DNA from 2 places in the Microbacterium sp. str. 'China' genome. Region 2 is predicted to be linked to the other one. Evidence: riboswitches for the same ligand, from Rfam matches in the RefSeq annotation. Region 2 holds a riboswitch; the other holds the start of a gene.
The links. Region 2 has a riboswitch for thiamine pyrophosphate ahead of C6C15_RS15345 (ECF transporter S component). Riboswitches for the same ligand answer to the same signal wherever they lie in the genome.
Positions count from the first base shown of each region.

Region 1: linked by a shared signal. The riboswitch ahead of thiM (hydroxyethylthiazole kinase) and the one ahead of C6C15_RS15345 (ECF transporter S component) in region 2 are both predicted to bind thiamine pyrophosphate.

Region 1 is NZ_CP027434.1:2,348,816-2,357,758, forward strand. It holds gene C6C15_RS11290 (bifunctional hydroxymethylpyrimidine kinase/phosphomethylpyrimidine kinase) at 1-932, opposite strand, end outside; gene thiM (hydroxyethylthiazole kinase) at 929-1,777, opposite strand; TPP riboswitch at 1,768-1,861, opposite strand; gene C6C15_RS11300 (NAD-dependent epimerase/dehydratase family protein) at 1,869-2,840, opposite strand; gene pheT (phenylalanine--tRNA ligase subunit beta) at 3,092-5,638, opposite strand; gene pheS (phenylalanine--tRNA ligase subunit alpha) at 5,638-6,678, opposite strand; gene C6C15_RS11315 (amino acid ABC transporter permease) at 6,728-7,654, opposite strand; gene C6C15_RS11320 (amino acid ABC transporter permease) at 7,651-8,298, opposite strand; gene C6C15_RS11325 (glutamate ABC transporter substrate-binding protein) at 8,384-8,943, opposite strand, start outside.
Region 2 is NZ_CP027434.1:3,146,383-3,155,325, forward strand. It holds gene C6C15_RS15330 (glutamate decarboxylase) at 1-40, opposite strand, end outside; gene C6C15_RS15335 (energy-coupling factor transporter transmembrane component T family protein) at 142-933, opposite strand; gene C6C15_RS15340 (ABC transporter ATP-binding protein) at 930-2,384, opposite strand; gene C6C15_RS15345 (ECF transporter S component) at 2,384-3,025, opposite strand; TPP riboswitch at 3,016-3,127, opposite strand; gene C6C15_RS15350 (D-alanyl-D-alanine carboxypeptidase family protein) at 3,198-4,685, shown strand; gene C6C15_RS15355 (ABC transporter ATP-binding protein) at 4,744-7,053, opposite strand; gene C6C15_RS15360 (ABC transporter ATP-binding protein) at 7,050-8,777, opposite strand.

The DNA of each region.
Region 1 (8,943 bases), 800 kb from region 2:
GTCGCCCGGAGCCACGCGGCGACCGTCCGGATCACCTCGACGTCCGCGAGCATGCCGATCTTCACGGCGTCGATGCGGATGTCGTCGCCGACGGCGTCGAGCTGCGCCCGCAGGAAGTCCGCGGGCGGAACGTGCACGGCGCGGACGCCCTGCGTGTTCTGGGCGGTCAGGGCCGTGAGGGCGGCCATGCCGTAGCCCCCGTGCGCGGCGATCGCCTTGAGGTCGGCCTGGATGCCCGCGCCGCCGGACGGATCGCTGCCGGCGATGCTGAGCACGTGCGGCACCGCCCGCCCGAGCCACCGCCGACGGAAGGCCGCGGCGGCGGCCCGGGGATCCTCTGCCGCGCACAGCGCCGAGACCACCGCGATCCCGGCCGCACCGGCCGCGCGCAGCGCCGCCGTGTCGTCGAGGTCCACCCCGCCGATGGCGACGCACGGCAGCGCACTGCGCGCGGCGAACGCGGCGAAGCCGTCGATGCCGAGCGGGTCCGGATGGTCGGGCTTCGTGCGCGTGGGCCGGATCACGCCGACGCCGAGGTAGTCGACCGTCCCCGGCGGCAGCGCGTTCACGGCATCGAGATGGGCAGCGGTGTTCGCCGTGAGCCCGATCAGCGCCTCGGGGCCGAGAAGTTCGCGCGCGCGGAGCACCGAGGCGTCCGCCTGGCCGAGGTGTACGCCGTCGACCCTGGCGCCGCGACGACGGGCCTCGACGGCCGCATCGAGGCGATCGTTCACGACGAGCAGGGCGCGGCCGTCGATGGCCACGGACAGGGCAAGGAGCTGGTCGACCGTCTCCTCGTCCGTCGCCTCCTTGTCGCGGAGCTGCACGATGCGGACCCCACCCGCCACGGCCTCGCGGACGGTCTCGACCACCCCACGAGCACCGCACAGCGACCGATCGGTGACGAGGTAGAGGGACAGGTCGACGGTCATCGGGCCTCCTCCTCGACGCGGGCGCGGGCCTGGAGATCCGCCGGGGTCACGGCGGACAGGGCGTCGAGCAGTCCGACGGCGAAGCTGCCCGGTCCGCGGGAGGTCTCCGCCGCCTGCTCGGCCGCGACCGTGTAGACGAGGGTCGCCGCGGCCACCGCCGTCAGCGCGTCGGTCTCGGTACCGCGGGCCGCTCCGAGGAAGGCCGCCATCACCGCGCCCAGCGCGCAGCCGCCGCCGGTCACCCGCGTGAGCAGCTCGTGCCCATTCGCGATGCGGATCACGCGCTCCCCGTCGGTGAGGAGGTCGACCGGGCCGGAGACGGCGACCACGGAACCGTGCCGGACGGCGAGCTCCCGCGCCGCCGCTGCCGCCGCCTCGGTCCCGTCCGTCGCGTCGACACCGCGGCCGCCGCTGCTGTGTCCGGCCAGCGCGAGGATCTCCGACGCGTTGCCGCGGATGGCTGTCGGGCGCCGCGCGACCAGCTCGTGGGCCAGCGCCGTCCGCACCGGGAGGGTGCCGATCGCGACGGGGTCGAGCACCCACGGCGTGCCGGCGGCGCGCGCTCCGGCCACGGCCTCCCTGCTCGCCTCCCGCTGCTCCGGGGTCGGCGTCCCGAGATTGACGAGGAGCCCCGAGGCGGCAGCGGCGAACGGCTCGGTCTCGCCGACGATGTCGACCATGGCCGGCGCCGCCCCGAGCGCCAGCAGCACGTTGGCGGTGAAGCCCGTCACGACGGCGTTCGTGACGCAGTGCGTCAACGGCGGCGCAGCCCGGACCTCCTCCCGCAGCCTTCCCGCCGTGGCGGCGAGGTCGAGGACGGATTGCGGACGCACAGGATCGCTCATTGCGACATCCCTTCGCTAGTACGAACTAGATCAGGTTCGACGGGTGTGATCTCAGCCGCGGATGCGGCACCCCGTGTCACTGCCTCGCAGTCTAGCGAGCGAAGGCGTCGAGCAGCGCCCGCTCCTCCGTCCGCGTGAGTCCGGCGCGGCGCTCCCTGTCCACGCCCCGATCGCGCTCGTCCGCCACGACGCTTTCCGCCGTCTCGTCGAGGGGGCGGAGGGTGCCTCCGCTGCGGCGATACCGCGCGTTCGAGCGGGTCATGAATCCGCTCATCTCGGGTGGCAGCCACAGCGGCAGCGAGCGCGGCCCCGCCCAGTACGCGACACCCTCCGCGACGAGACGCTCCTCCGTGCCGACGACGAGCGGCCCGGTGTGTCCGGTGGCCGCGCGCACGGTCCGCAGCACGTCGTCCAGCTCGCGCACGTCGCCGATCGCGTTCACGGTACCGGTGACGGTGGCCGACACGACGAAGGCGGCGACATCCTCGACGTCGATGACCTGCGCCGTGCGCCCGTCGAGGGGCGGGAGCAGCACCGGCTCGTCCAGCGCCCGGAGGAACGCCGCCGCCCAGTAGCCGAAGCGATCGCTGGGGTCGCCGGCGCCGACGATGAGGCCGGGACGGACGAGGAGCGCGCGGTCGCCGAGGCTCGCCTGCACGGCGTCCTCCGCCGCGACCTTCTGCCGCGCGTAGTCGTCATCTTCACCGGCCTGCGCGGCTGGGTGCCGCGGGGCCGACTCGTCCGTCCCGACCGTCTCGTCGTCGCGGTAGACCGACATCGACGAGATGTACGTCCACCGGGCGGCCCGGTCGCCGAGCGCACGAACCGCCCCGGAGACATGAGCGGCGCGGGAGGAGACGTCGACGACGTGATCCCAATCGGTGCGCGAGACGACGTCGTAGGCGGCCTCCTCATCCCGGTCCGCCAGCACGAGGGTCGCTCCCGGCGGCGCCGGGCGTCCGCCGCGGGCGAGGCAGGTCACGGACGCTCCCGCTCCCAACGCGTGCGCGGCGATGCGCCCCGACAGCCATCCGGTTCCCCCGAGGATCAGCACATCCGTCATGTGCCCATGTCATCAGGATCGACGACTCGGGGGAAGGGCCTCCGCTCAGAGCGGAGCAGGACAGGCCCTCACGCGATCACAGGCCCTCACGCGATCACAGGCCCTCACGCGATCACAGGCCCTCACGCGAGCGCAGCCGACCACGCGAACCCAGGCCATCACGCGAGTACAGGCCACCGGCACTGCTGTCGCCTGATGCCGCGCGAGCGCCTGATGCCGCGCGGCCTCCAGGAAGCCGCGCGGCATCGTGATCAGTCGCGGAGGGCGGCGCCGAAGCGGTCCGCGGCGACGGCGACGCCCGCCATCTTCGCCTCGGAGGCCTCCGCGGCCGTGAGCGTGCGGTCGTCGGCGCGGAAGCGTAGCGCGAACGTCAGCGACTTCGATCCCTCGGGCACACCCTCGCCGCGGTAGTCGTCCACCAGCCGGACGGACTCCAGCAGGGCACCCGCGCCCTCGGCGAGAGCAGCGCGGACCTCGCCTGCCGGTACCTCGGCCGGGAGCGTGAGCGAGACGTCCTGCGTCGCGGCCGGGAACGTGGAGAGCGATGCCGCCACGATGCGTCCTCCGGCGAGCGTGAGCAGCCGGTCGAGGTCCAGCTCCAGCACGGTGGCGCGACCCGGCAGGTCGGCCTCCTCGGCGACGGCGGGATGCAGCTCGCCGACGTAGCCGATCTCCTCGCCGCCGGCGACCAGCGCACCGGTACGTCCGGGGTGGAGCGCGGCGCGCTGCGTCTGCACGACGTCGATCTCGATGCCCGCGGCGGCCCCGATCACGCGGACCGCGTCGAGCGCCTCGACGAGTCCGGCGGCCTCGGCCGCACGCCCCGGCTGACGCGGCGACACGTTGCCGGTCAGCAGCACCGCGACGTGGCGCTCCTGCGGGGGGATGGAGGCGTCGAGCGCGGCGAGCACCTCATCAGACGGCCGGACACCCAGCGGCGGGACCTCGGCGGTGCCGTACTGCACGCCGGGCTCAGGGACGAACACGGCGCCCGTCTCGAACAGCGCCAGATCGGTGAGCCCGCGCGAGATGTTGCGGTGCGCGGTCTGCAGCAGACCGGGGATGAGCGAGCGCCGCAGGAACGGCACCTGCCCGTCGAGCGGGTTCGCGAGGCGGATGCCGGGCAGGTGCTCACCGGACGCGGAGCCGTGCAGATCGTTCTGCGCCTCGGTCGTGAACGGGAACGCCGGGGTCTCGACGAATCCTGCGGCGGCGAGAGCGTTCACCACGCGGCGACGCCCCTGCTGGTGGGCCGTGAGGCCGCGGCCGGACGGCGGCGTCGGCAGCACCGCGGGGATGCGGTCGAGCCCGTGGATGCGGGCGACCTCCTCGGCGAGCGTCCACTTGTCGGTGAGGTCGGGGCGCCAGGTCGGCGGGATGACCGTCCACCCGGAGTCACCCTGGGTCCCTTCGCCGTCCGCCTGGGTCCCTGAGCCTGTCGAAGGGCTGACCTCCGCCCCGATCGTCGTGAGCGCCCCGGTGATCTCGTCGTCGGTGTAGTCGACGCCGATCAGTCCCTGCACGAAACCGCGCGGGAGCTCGATCTCGGCGACGAAGACCTCGGCGAAGAGCGCGCCACCCTCCTCCGTGAGCGTGCCACCGGCGAGCTCGACCATGAGGTCGGCCGCGCGTCGGGCTGCGACGAAGGGGATCAGCGGGTCGACGCCGCGCTCGAAGCGCTTGGACGCCTCGCTCGGGAGCTTGTGCCGGCGGGCCGTGCGGGCGATGGTCGTCGCGTCGAAGGTCGCCGCCTCGATGAGCACGTTCCGCGTGGTGTCGCTCATCTCGGTGGTGCCGCCGCCCATGACACCGGCGAGGCCGATCGGACCGGAATCGTCGGTGATGAGGAGGTCTTCGACGTGCAGCTTCCGCTCCACGCCGTCGAGCGTCGTCATCTTCTCCCCCGGCGTCGCGCGCCGGACGGTGATGCCGCCCGTGAGCTTGTCGAGGTCGTAGCCGTGCAGCGGCTGGCCGAGCTCGAGCATGACGTAGTTCGTGATGTCGATGAGCACACCCAGCGACCGCATGCCGGCGAGGCTCAGGCGCGCGATCATCCACGGCGGGGTGGGCCGCGACGGATCGACGTCGCGCACGACCCGGGTGACGAACTCGCTCACGCCGACCTTGCCGCGCACCGGCGCCTGGTCGTCCACCACGGCCGTGTGTCCGGAACCGGGCTGCAGCTCGGCGAAGTCGCGCTCGGCGGGGTCGCGGAAGGCCGCCCCCGTGGCGTGGGCGTACTCACGGGCGACGCCGCGCACCGAGAACGCGTAGCCGCGGTCCGGCGTGACGTTGATCTCCACCGCGACGTCGTCGAGGCCGAGGAGCGCGATCGCGTCGGTGCCCACCGGCGCATCGATCCCGAGGTCGCTCAGCACGACGATGCCGTTGTGCTCGTCGCCGAGACCCAGCTCGCGCGCGGAGGCGATCATGCCGTCCGACACGTGACCGTAGGTCTTGCGGGCGGCGATGGGGAACGGCCCGGGAAGGACGGCGCCGGGCAGGGTCACGACGACCTTGTCTCCGACGCCGAAGTTGTGCGCGCCGCAGACGATCCCACGGACGCCGCCGTGCTCGGGACCGACGTCGACCTGGCACCAGTTGATGGTCTTGCCGTTGGACTGGGGCTCCGGCTCGAGCGAGACGACCTCGCCGACGACCACGGGACCCGTGATGTCGAAGCGGTGCACGTCCTCCTCTTCGAAGCCGACGGTCACCAGCGCCGCGAGGACGTCCTCGGGCGTGGCATCCGCTGCCAGATCGACGTACTCACGCAGCCACGAAAGCGGGACGCGCATCACACCACCATCCCGTACTGCTCGCTGAAACGGACATCGCCCTCGGCCATGTCGCGCATGTCCTGCACATCGCTGCGGAACATCAGGCCCCGCTCGATGCCCATGCCGAACGCGAAGCCGCTGTACACCTCCGGGTCGATCCCGGCCGCGCGCAGCACGTTCGGGTTGACCATGCCGCAGCCGCCCCACTCGATCCAGCGCGCGCCGCCCTTGAAGGTCGGGTGCCACAGGTCGAGCTCGGCGGAGGGCTCGGTGAAGGGGAAGTAGTTCGTGCGGAAGCGCGTCTTGGCCTCCGGGCCGAAGAGCTGCTTCGCGAAGTGGTCGAGCGTGCCCTTGAGGTGCGCCATCGTGATGCCCTTGTCGACGACCAGGCCCTCGAACTGTGTGAAGACCGGGAGGTGCGTCGCGTCGAACTCGTCGGTGCGGTACACGCGGCCCGGGCACAGCACGTAGATGGGGACCTCGCGGTTCAGCATCGACCGCACCTGCACCGGGCTCGTGTGCGTACGCATGACGAGGTGGCGCGAGGTCGGGTCGACGTAGAAGGTGTCCTGCTCCTGACGGGCGGGGTGATCGACGTCGAAGTTCAGGGCGTCGAAGTTGAACCACTCGTGCTCGAGCTCCGGCCCCTCCGCGATCTCCCACCCCATGCCGACGAAGATGTCCTCGACGTGGTCCTGCAGGAGAGCGAGCGGGTGCCGGGCGCCCACGCGCGTCCGCGACGGGACGGCGGTGATGTCGACGCGCTCGGCCTCGAGCCGCGCGGCGACCTCGGCGGCGGCCAGCTCGGCCTCCTTCGCCGCGAGCGCCTGGTTGACGCGACCGCGGCCCTGACCGACGAGCTTGCCGAACGCGGCCTTGTTCTCGGGGGCGACCTGGCGCATCGAGGCGTTCAGGACCGCGAGCGGCGATCCCTCCGCGACGTGCGCCGCACGGGCGGCTTTCAGCGCGGCGGTGTCGGCGGCCGCCTCGATCGCCGCGAGGGCGTCGGCGACAGCGGCTTCGACCGCTTCGGGGGTGATTTCCGGAGACTCTGACACGGGAGTCGAGTCTACCGGCGCGGGACGGGCGTCCCGCGCCGGTAGCGGCTCAGAGGCCGTGAGCGCCAGAGCTGTTGGCGTCGAACTTGCCCAGCCCTCGCTGCGCCACGATGAGCGACGTGTTCGTCTCGCCATCGTGCTGACGAGGGTCCGCCTCGTCCGGTCCGGCCTTGGCCGAGCGCTTGGCCCGGCGCTGCAGGCGGTAGGCGATGTAGGAGAGCACCAGACAGACCGCGACGTACATCGAGCCGCCGACGATCGCGGCGGGGATCAGCGGCGACCCGTAGGGCGCCTGGTTGCCGATCTGGTTGATGACGTACAGCAGCTCCTGGTACGTGATGATGAAGCCGAGCGCGGTGTCCTTCAGGGCCACCACGAGCTGCGCGATGATCACGGGCATCATCGCCCGGACGGCCTGCGGGATGAGGATGAAGTACATGACCCCGGTCTTGCGCAGGCCGATCGCGTAGCCAGCCTCCTTCTGTCCGCGCGGCAGCGACTCGATCCCGGCACGGAGTACCTCCGCGAGCACGGAGCCGTTGTAGACGATGAGCGCGATGACCACCGCGTAGTACGGGGGCATCCGGATGCCGATGACCGGGAGGCCGTAGTACAGCAGCATCATGAGGATCAGGACGGGGATCGCCCGCATGATCTCGATGATCCACCGCACCGGTTCGCGCACCCAGGCGTGCTCGGAGAGGCGGCCGATGCCGAGGACGAAACCGAGGACCAGCGAGCCGACACCGGCGACGGCGAAGGCGGAGAGCGTGCTGAGCAGGCCCTCCCCGAACCGCACCCAGACCGCCGAGTAGGTGAAGATGTTCCACTTCTCCGCGGAGAACTGGCCGGTGGCGTACAGGCGCCAGACCACCCAGCCGAGCACGGCGAGGACGACGAGGATCGTGACGGCACCGATGATCCGGTTGCGGGCGACCGCGCGGGGGCCCGGGACGTCAAACAGGACGGAACTCATCGCGCGATCCTCCACTTGTTCTCGAGCACGCGCTGCACCCAGCTCAGGAGCAGCACGAGCACGACGAAGATGACCATCACCCAGAGCAGCACGACGAGGGCGTTCTCGCCCCGCTCGCTGAGTGCCGCCCGGATCGTGCCGAGGTTGACCACCGAGAAGCCGGCGGCCACCGTGGTGTTCTTCATGAGGGCGATCAGCACGCTCATGAGCGGCGGGACCACGGACCGCGTGGCCTGGGGCAGCACGACGAAGCGCATGACCTGGCCGAAGTTGAGGCCGATGGCGCGTGCCGCCTCCGCCTGTCCGACCGGCACCGTGTTGATGCCGGCGCGGATCGCCTCCGCGACGTACGTGGCGGTGTAGATGCCGAGCGCGATCGTGGCCAGCAGCAGGGAGTTGACCCGCTCCCCCAGCAGGATCGGAAGGCAGAACGCGAAGAAGAACATCACCAGCGTGAGCGGGGTGTTCCGGATCCAGTTCACGTACACGGCGCCCACGCCGCGCGCGATCGGGACCGGGGACACGCGGGCCGCTCCGACGATGAGTCCGAGCACCACGGCGATGAGGCCACCGCCGAGGAACAGCGCGATGGTTCCCCACAGCGCTTCACCCCAGAGGTCGAGGTGGTCCGAGATCACTCCCACTGCTGTGCCTTTCGGTTCGTTTCCGCGTCAGATCGACGCCGAGGAGGACGGGGGCGGCCGGTCGGACCGACCGCCCCCGGAGAGATCAACCGACCGGGTCGACCTCGGGCTGCTCGGCCTTCACACCGGAGGCGCCGAGGTTGTTGTCGAAGATCTGCTGCCAGATGTCGCCGCCGTCGGTGAGCTGCGTGTTGAAGTACTCGACGAGTGCGTCGTCGCCCTTCGCCACACCGATGCCGTAGCGCTCCTCGCTGAACGGCTCGCCGACGACCTTGAGGTTGTCGGGGTCCTGCGCCGCGTAGCCGATGAGGAAGGCCTCGTCAGTGGTGACCGCGTCGACCTGACCGTTCTTGAGGTCCTCGACGCACTTGGAGTACGTGTCGTACTCCTTCGTCTTCACCTCGGGGTAGTTCTCCTTGATGTTCTGAATCGGCGTCGAACCCGTCGCCGAGCAGACCGTCGTCGAGGAGTCCAGGTCGTCGACGCTCGCGATGTCACTGTCGGCGGCGACGAGGAGGCCCTGGCCGGTGACGAAGTAGGGACCGGCGAAGGCGATCTGCTCCTTGCGCTTGTCCGTGATCGAGTAGGTGCCGACGTAGTAGTCGATGTCACCGTTGACGATGGCCTGCTCGCGGTTCGCGGAGG
Region 2 (8,943 bases):
GCGTGAAGAGCGGCTGGTCGTCGGCGGAGGAGATGCTCATGGGACGTCCCTTTCGGTCGGTGTCGATTGGCACTGTCTCCAGCGGACGCTAGACCGGCCACCGACCGACCTCCAGGGACCCTCGTCCGAAACGGGTGAGGGTCAGGACGGCCCAAGGATGAAGTTCCAGGCCCCGGTCGCGACCGCGGCGGCGATCGCCGTCGCGGAGATCGCCGCCCCGACGGCGAGCAGAAGCCACTCCGGCGCGCCGAAGCGCGACTCGCGCGCCCACGTCCGTCGTCCCGCCGCCCCGAAGCCGCGTGCCTCCATCGCGGTCGCGAGCTTGGCACCGCGGCGGATCGACAGCACGAGCAGGGCGAAGGCCATGCCGAGGAAGCGGCGGATGCGCCCGCGGTCGGCGACGCCGCGCGCCCGGCGGGCGAGCTCGAGGGCACGCCAGTCGTCGAGGAACAGTCCGGCCATGCGCAGGCCGGCGAGCGCGCCCAGCACGAAACGGGCCGGAAGCCGAAGGATCTGCCCGAGGCCATCGGCGAGGTCCGTGGGATCGACCGTGATGAAGAGCACCACCGAGGGCAGGGCGATCGCGAGCACCCGGAGCATCGTGGCGACGGCGAGCGCGAGCGAGCCCTCGCTGATGCGGAGCACGAACCAGTCGACGTAGACGGTGCCGCTCGTCTCTCCGTAGAGGGCGATGGTGAGACCGGTCAGCGGAGCCGCGAGCCAGACCGGCCACGTGCGCACCCAGAACTCCCGCCAGCCGATGCCCGCGAAGAGGAACAGCACCGCTTCGAGCACCAGCGCGACAGCCGCCGACACGGGGTCGAGGGTGAGGACCAGCGGCACGGCGATGAGCGCGCTGACCCCCAGCTTCGCGACCGGATTGATCCGGGCGACGACGCCGGTGCGGGCGGACGCGGGGGCGAGAGCCGTCATGCCGGTGCCCCCAGCGCGAACCGCGTGGCGTGCAGAGCGCGCACCACGTCGAGATCGTGGGTGATGGTGACGATCGCGGAGCCCTCGTCCCGCAGGGCGGCGAGCATCGCGACGAGCTCAGCCCAGGTGCGGGCGTCCTGGCCGAACGTCGGCTCGTCGAGGATCAGCACCCGGGGTCGCGTGGCGATCGCGGCCGCGACCGTGAGCCGGCGCTTCTCTCCACCCGAGAGCGTGTACGGATTCGCGGCCCCCAGATGCGCCAGCCGCAGCCGGGCCAGCAGCTCGTCGATACGGGCCTCGATCTCGCCTTCGGGGAGGCCCAGGGCGCGGGGGCCGACCGCGAGCTCCTCGCGCACCGTCTTGCCGAGGAGCTGATGTTCCGGCTCCTGGAAAACCATCCCGATCCGCGTGAGGAGCTCGCGGGAGGCCCAGCGGATCGGGGACGGGTCCGCCCCCTGCGCGAGCACCGGGGCCGCGGACACGGCACCGCTGACGGGAGGGAGGAGTCCGGCGAGGGTCAGACCCAGCGTGGACTTGCCCGCACCGTTGGGCCCGGTGATCGCGACGGCTTCCCCCGCACGCACCTCCAGGTCGATGCCCTGTGCCACGGGGCGCCCCTTCACCCGTGCGACCGCGAGCCCGCGCGCCGACAGCAGCACCTCCCCGGGAGCCGTCCGCGGTGCCGGCGGCTCGGCGGGCGGTCGGCCGGGCACCCAGACGCCGTCCGCGGCCAGGCGCTCGCCCTGCGCGCCGAGCACATCCGCAGGAGTGCCGTCCGCCACCACCCCGCCGGCACCCAGCACGATCACCCGCGTGAGGAGCGGCAACCACACCTCGAGCCGATGCTCCACGACCACGAGGGTGGCGGGACGCGTGGCGAGCATCCGCTCGACGGCATCCCTGACCTCGCGCACGCCCTCCGGATCGAGGTTCGCCGTCGGCTCGTCGAGCAGCACCAGCCCGGGGCCCATCGCCAGCATGCCGGCCAGGGCGAGCCGCTGCTTCTGACCGCCGGAGAGCGCCGCGGTCGGGTGATCGAGCGGCACGTCCAGTCCGACGCCGGCCATCGCGGCCTCGACGCGGGGCCAGATCTCGGCACGCGGCACACCGAGGTTCTCGCACCCGAAGGCGACGTCATCGCCGGCACGGGCGAGGATCACCTGCGAGTCGGGATCCTGGAGCACGAGCCCGGCCCGCCCGCGGGTCGCCGCGGCGGGGTCGCCGCCGACGAGCAGCGCGCCTTCGCTCTCCCCCTCCTCCTCACCGCCGAGCACACCGGCGAGGCCGTGCAGCAGCGTCGACTTCCCCGCGCCGGAGGCGCCGAGCACGAGCACGCGCTCGCCGGGCTCGATGCGGAACGAGACGTCGCGCAGCGCCCAGGCGTGGCGGCTCGCGTGTCGCCAACCCCAGCCGCGGGCCTCGACGCCGGCGGGAGCGAACTGCGCGGACATCAGACGCGGACGCGCGCCTCGCGCCCGGAGCCGAAGCGGTCCAGAGCCCCGGTCGCCGCGATGCCGCGGGCGAGCACCCACGACAGCGCACCGGCGATGACCGCCCCGGAGATCACGGTGCTGAGGAGGTAGATCGTCGTGAAGGCGGGACCTGACCCGGCATACCAGAGGACGAGGTTGTTGATGCCGCCCGCGAGCGCGGCACCGGCCCCGGCGAGGATCGCGACGGGCAGCGACCAGCGGCGGTAGAAGAACAGCAAGAAGACCAGCTCGGCGCCGAGGCCCTGCACGAGACCCGCCTCGAGCGTGAGGAAGCCGCCCCACTGGTTGCCGATGAGCGCCGAGACGACGGCGGCCAGCAGCTCGACGTAGATCGCGGCACCCGCCTTGCGGATGATGAGCCCGCCGAGCACACCCGCGAAGAGCCACGGGCCGTCGAGGAGCCCTTGGAGGCCGGGAAGCAGCGGCTCGAGCATGGCCTTCGGCCCCAGGTATCCGACGTTCCAGGCCAGGAAGATCAGACCGGCGGCGACACCGAGGACGCTGGCGACGACGATGTCGATGACGCGCCAGCGCAGGTAGCCCCGCGCCGGAGCGGCCGTGGTGTTCCTCGACGGGGATGCGGACGTGGACGTACTCATGTGAACTCCTCCCTGCGCTGGCATGACCCAGATCAGGTTCGACGGTCGAAGCGCGATTCGCTCCCTCTCAGCCCGGCTCGCCGGACTCCCGTGGTTGTGCTGTCGATCCTACCGTCCGCGCGTCCCGCGCCGCGCACGGCGGATTCGGGGCCGGATTCGGTACCGTAAGCGAGTGACCGCTTCCGATCCCCCTGAAGAGGCGTCCGGCGGCGTGGGCGTCGACGCGCGGCCCGAAGACTCCGCACCCGCCTCTGCCGCGCCCGCGGACGATCAGCCGGGTCCGGTTCCGGAAGCTGCGGCGTGGGCCGATGCCTCGGCACCGCCGACCGCGCTGACCTGGGTGGACCCGTCGATCGTCGCTGCGGCGTCATCGACGCCCGAGTTCGATGCCTCGGCCGGCACGGAGGAGGAGACGGGATTGCTGCGCGACGCCCGGCTGCGCCCGGCGATTGCCGGACCCGGCCTGCTCGTCCCCCTCGGCGTCCTCGCCGGCCTCATCGCCTCTTACGCCGGCACCACGCTGCTCTGGCCGCTGCACGAGGTCGCCCCGACCGTCCAGGCGGTCGAGTTCACCCCGGTCGCCGCCCCCACCGCCGCGCTCGCCTGGCCGGCGGTCGGCGACGGGGCGGTCGGCATCGCCGGGATGACCACCGCGGCGTCGACCACCGCGCCGGTGAGCATCGCGAGCATCACGAAGGTCGTCAGCAGTCTCATGGTGCTGGACCGGCTGCCGCTGGCCCCCGGCGAACAGGGCCCGGAGTTCTCCTTCACCTACGCCGACAGCGTCCGTTACTGGGACTATCGGATCGCCAATCAGTCGGCGCTCGATGTGCCGGTGGGCGGAGTGCTGACCGAGTACCAGCTTCTGCAGGGCACCCTGCTCGGCTCGGCCAACAACTACATCGACCGGCTGGCGTCGGAGATCTGGGGGTCCGACCGCGAATTCGCCGCCGCGGCCGAGGTCTGGCTCGGCGAGCGCGGACTCTCCGGCATCACCGTGGTCACGCCGTCCGGATTCGACGAGCGCAACGTCGCCACCCCGGAGGCCCTCGTGGCCCTGGGCGAGATGGCGATGCGGAATCCGGTGTTCGCCGAGATCGTGGGTACCCGGTCCGTCGACCTGCCGGGGGCCGGGACGGTCGAGAACACGAACGGCATGCTCGCCGATCCGGGAGTCGTCGGCATCAAGACGGGCACCCTCGTCGGCTGGAACCTGTTGACCGCCAAGGACGTCGTCATCGGCGACGCGACGGTCCGGCTCTACGCCGCGGCATTGAACCAGGAGGACGACGAGGCGCGCCTCGCCCTCACCCGCGCCCTGTTCGCTCAGACGGAAGCGGCGTTGCAGGCCCAGGGCCCGGCCGTCCCGGCAGGCACGGTGGTCGGGCGCGTCCTCACCGTCTGGGGCGAGCGCGTCGATGTGGTCGCCGGTGAGGACGCCGATGTCGTGCTGTGGAACGGAGCGAGCGCGACGGCGACGCCGGTGTTCGATCTCGGGGAGGAACGCGAAGCGGACGGGACGGTCGGCACCCTGACCACGACCGGTCCCGTCGACAGCACGGACACCGCCCTCGTCCTCGACGAGGACCTGGACGGTCCGAGCCCATGGTGGCGACTGACCCACCCCCTCGAACTCCTCGGCATCGCCGGAGACGACTGAGGTTTCACGCACGACGCCCCACTCCGGATCCGGAGTGGGGCGTCGTGCGTGAGGCGGGTCAGGACGGAGACGTGGAGCCGTCAGCGCCGTCGTCGAGAAGTGCCCGAGCCGCTGCGGTCTCGGCCGCCGGGAGCTGGGCGCCGACCGCCGCTCCGGCCACCGCGTCCGCCGCCTGCTCCTGCGCGCTCGCCTCCTCGTCCGCGTCGCCGGTCACGACGACCGGCGAGGATCCGGTGAGAGCCGCTTCGGCGTCGAGGTCGGTCGCCGCCTGCTCGAACTGCGACTGGTACAGGCGCCAATACGCGCCCTGCGCGGCGATCAGCTCGTCGTGCGTGCCCTTCTCCACGATGTCACCGTGCTCCATCACGAGGATGAGGTCCGCGTCGCGGATGGTCGACAGGCGGTGGGCGATGACGAACGAGGTGCGCCCCTGCCGGAGCGCGGCCATCGCGTGCTGCAGCAGCAGCTCGGTGCGGGTGTCGACCGCCGATGTGGCCTCGTCCAGGATGAGGATCGACGGATGCGCCACGAAGGCCCGTGCGATCGTGATGAGCTGGCGCTCACCGGCCGAGACGTTCGACGCGTCCTCGTCGAGCACGGTGTCGTACCCGTCCGGCAGTGCGTGCACGAAGCGATCCACGTAGGTCGCCTTCGCCGCGGCGAGCACCTCCTCGTCCGTCGCGGTCGAGCGTCCGTAGCGGATGTTCTCGCGGATGCTCCCGGCGAAGAGCCAGGGGTCCTGGAGCACCATGCCGGTGCGGGACCGCAGCTCGTCGCGCGTGATGGTCGAGATGTCCTGACCGTCGAGCGTGATCCGCCCGCCGCTGAGCTCGTAGAACCGCATGATGAGGTTCACCAGCGTCGTCTTGCCTGCGCCGGTGGGCCCGACGATGGCGACGGTCTGTCCCGGTTCCACCCGGAAGGACAGATCGGTGATGAGCGGCCGCTCCGGCGAGTACGAGAACGAGACGTTCTCGAACTCGATCACGCCCTCCCCCTCGCGAAGCGCGGGGGCCTCAGGATCGTCGGCCTCCTGCTCGTCGGCATCGAGCAGGCCGAACACCCGCTCCGCCGACGCGGTGCCGGACTGCACGACCGCGGCCATGCCGCCCAGCTCCGACAGCGGCTGGGTGAACTGCTGCGAGTACTGGATGAAGGCCTGCACGTCGCCGAGTCGCAGCTGCCCGCTCGCGACCATGAGGCCGCCGAGCACCGCGATGCCGACATAGGTCAGGCTGCCGACGAAGGTCATCGCCGGCATGATGATGCCGGAGAGGAACTGCGCCTTGAAGCTCGCCTGGAACAGCTCCTCGTTCTCGGCCTTGAACTTGTCCAGAGCGTCCTGCTCACGGCCGAACACCTTGACCAGCGCGTGCCCGGAGAAGGCCTCCTCGACCCGGGCGTTGAGCCGGCCGACCTTGCGCCACTGCGTGCCGAAGGCCTTCTGCGAGCGCGGTCCGATGACGCCGAAGATCACGCCCATGAGCGGGAGTGCCACGAGCGCCACGAGGGCGAGCTGCCACGAGATCGAGAACATCATCACGAGCACGCCGATCACCGTCAGCACGGCGGTGAGGGCACCGGACAGCGACTGCTGCATGGTCTGGGTGATGTTGTCGATGTCGTTCGTCACGCGGGAGATCAGCTCGCCGCGCTGCACCTTGTCGAAGTACGCCAGCGGGAGCCGGTTGATCTTCGCCTCGACGGACTCGCGTAGGCGCCACATGGTCCGGACCATGATGACGTTGATGACGTACCCCTGCAGCCAGCTGAGGAATGCGGCCACGACGTAGATCGCGAGGACGGCGGCGATCACCCAGCGCAGCGCGTCGAAGTCGATGCCGTCGCCGACTCGGAAGTCGCCGAGCGCTCCGACCTGATTGGCGAAGTCGGTCTGTCCGGCGTCGCGCAGGGCGTCGACCACCACGTCCTGCGGCGTCCCCGCCGGGAATCCCGGGAAGTCGCCGCTGGGCTGACCGAGCTGGATGGAGATGAAGCCGCGGTAGACGATGTTCGTCGCCTCGGCGAGCACCTTCGGGGCGGCGACGGTCAGCACGACCCCGATCGCTCCGAGGATCGACACGAAGACGAACCAGACCGCGGAGGGCTTGAGCAGCCCGATCATCCGGGCGAAGCTCGGGCCGAAGTGGTCGGCCTTGCCCGGTGCGACGCTGTCCCAGTCGCCGGAGTTCTGCCGTGCCTGCTCGGCGAGCTCGGCCTCGTACTGCTCCTCTGCGGTGAGCTCCCGCTCGGCCGTGGGCGCCGGTGTCTTGCCCCGTCCGCGGCGCCGCTGGCCCTGGGTCCCTGAGCTTGTCGAAGGGCCCGCTCCCTGGGTCCCTGGGCTTGTGGAAGGATCCTGCTCGCTCATGCGTCCACCCCCAGCTGCGACTCGACGATCTCCCGGTAGGTCTCGCTGTTCTCCAGCAGCTCCTCATGGGTGCCGACTCCGACCATCGTGCCGCCCTCCAGCACCACGATGCGGTCGGCATCGGTGATGGTGGAGATGCGCTGCGCGACCACGATCTTCGTCACCTGCGGAAGCTCCCGCCACAGCGCCTGCCGCAGCCGGGCGTCCGTGGTGAGGTCGAGCGCGGAGAACGAGTCGTCGAACACGAGCACCTGCGGGCGATGGACGAGGGCCCGCGCGATCGCGAGGCGCTGTCGCTGGCCGCCGGACACGTTCGTGCCGCCCTGGGCGATGCGTGAGTCGAGGCCGTCCGGCATCTCCTCCACGAAGTCCCGCCCCTGAGCGATCTCGAGCGCGTGCCAGAGCTCCTCGTCGGTGGCGTCCTCGCGGCCATAGCGCAGGTTGGACGCGACGGTGCCCGTGAAGAGGAAGGGACGCTGCGGCACGAGGCCGATGCTGTCCCACAGCGCCTCGACGTCGGCGTCGCGGACGTCCGTGCCCCCTACGTACACCGCACCGCCCGAGACGTCGAACAGGCGAGGGATGAGCGAGACGAGCGTGGTCTTCCCCGAGCCGGTGGAGCCGACCACCGCGACGGTCTCGCCCGGTTCGGCGGCGAAGCTGATGCCGCTGAGGACCGGGGCGTCGGCGCCCGGGTAGGTGAACTCCACGTCGTCGAACGCGACCGCTCCCGGCGTCGGGAAGGCGGTGACGCCGTCCGCCGGACGCGTCATCGTCGACTCGGTGTTCAGCACTTCACCGATGCGCTCGGCCGAGACGGCGGCGCGCGGGATCATCATCGCCATGAAGCTGGCCATGATGACGCCGCCCATGATCTGACCGATGTACTGCATGAAGGCGAACAGCGTGCCCACCTGCACGGTTCCGTTGTTGACCTCGATGCCGCCGAACCAGATGACGGCGACCACGGTCACGTTGAGGATGAGCATGAACAGCGGGAAGAGCAGCACGAACAGCGAGCCGACCTTGCGGCCGACGACCATGATGTCGGTGTTCGCGCCGCGGAAGCGCTCCTCCTCGATGCGCTCGCGGACGAAGGCCCGGACCACGCGCACGCCGGTGAGCTGCTCCCGCATGATGCGGTTCACGTTGTCGAGCTTGCCCTGGTAGCTGCGGAACAGCGGCACCATCCGGCCGATGACGAGTGCCGCGAGCAGGAGCAGCACCGGGACGGAGACGGCGATCAGCCAGCTCAGCCCGGCGTTGGTCTGCACGGCGAAGATGATGCCGCCGATCGCGAGCAGCGGCGCCGTGACGAGCATGGTCGCGCCCATCATCGCGAGCATCTGCACCTGCTGCACGTCGTTCGTGTTGCGGGTGATGAGGGAACCGGCGCCGAACTGCGAGACCTCGCGCTCGGAGAAGCCGCTGACCTTGCCGAACACGTCGGCGCGGATGTCACGGCCCGCCCCCATCGCGGCGCGGGCGGCGAAGTAGGTCGCGATGACCGAGGCGACGATCTGGCCGAGCGACACCGCCAGCATGAACAGACCGGTGCGCCAGATGTACGCGGTGTCGCCCTGCGCGACGCCGTTGTCGATGATGTCGGCATTGAGGCGGGGCAGGTAGAGGGTGGCGGCCGCGCTGGCGAACTGGAAGACCAGCACGGCGACGAGGAGCCACTTGTAGCGAGACAGATATCGGAGGAGGAGTTTTCCCAGCACAGGCGTACTTTCTCGGAAGGAGGAGGCGGCGGGTCTCCCGGCAGACGGATGCCGACCGACGACCGGCCATAGGACAGGGTGCCACGAAGCGGCGACATTCGGATCCCCCTCCGGGAGGACCTTCGCTCAGAGCGAACCACCATATGTATCGCTTGAATGACACAAC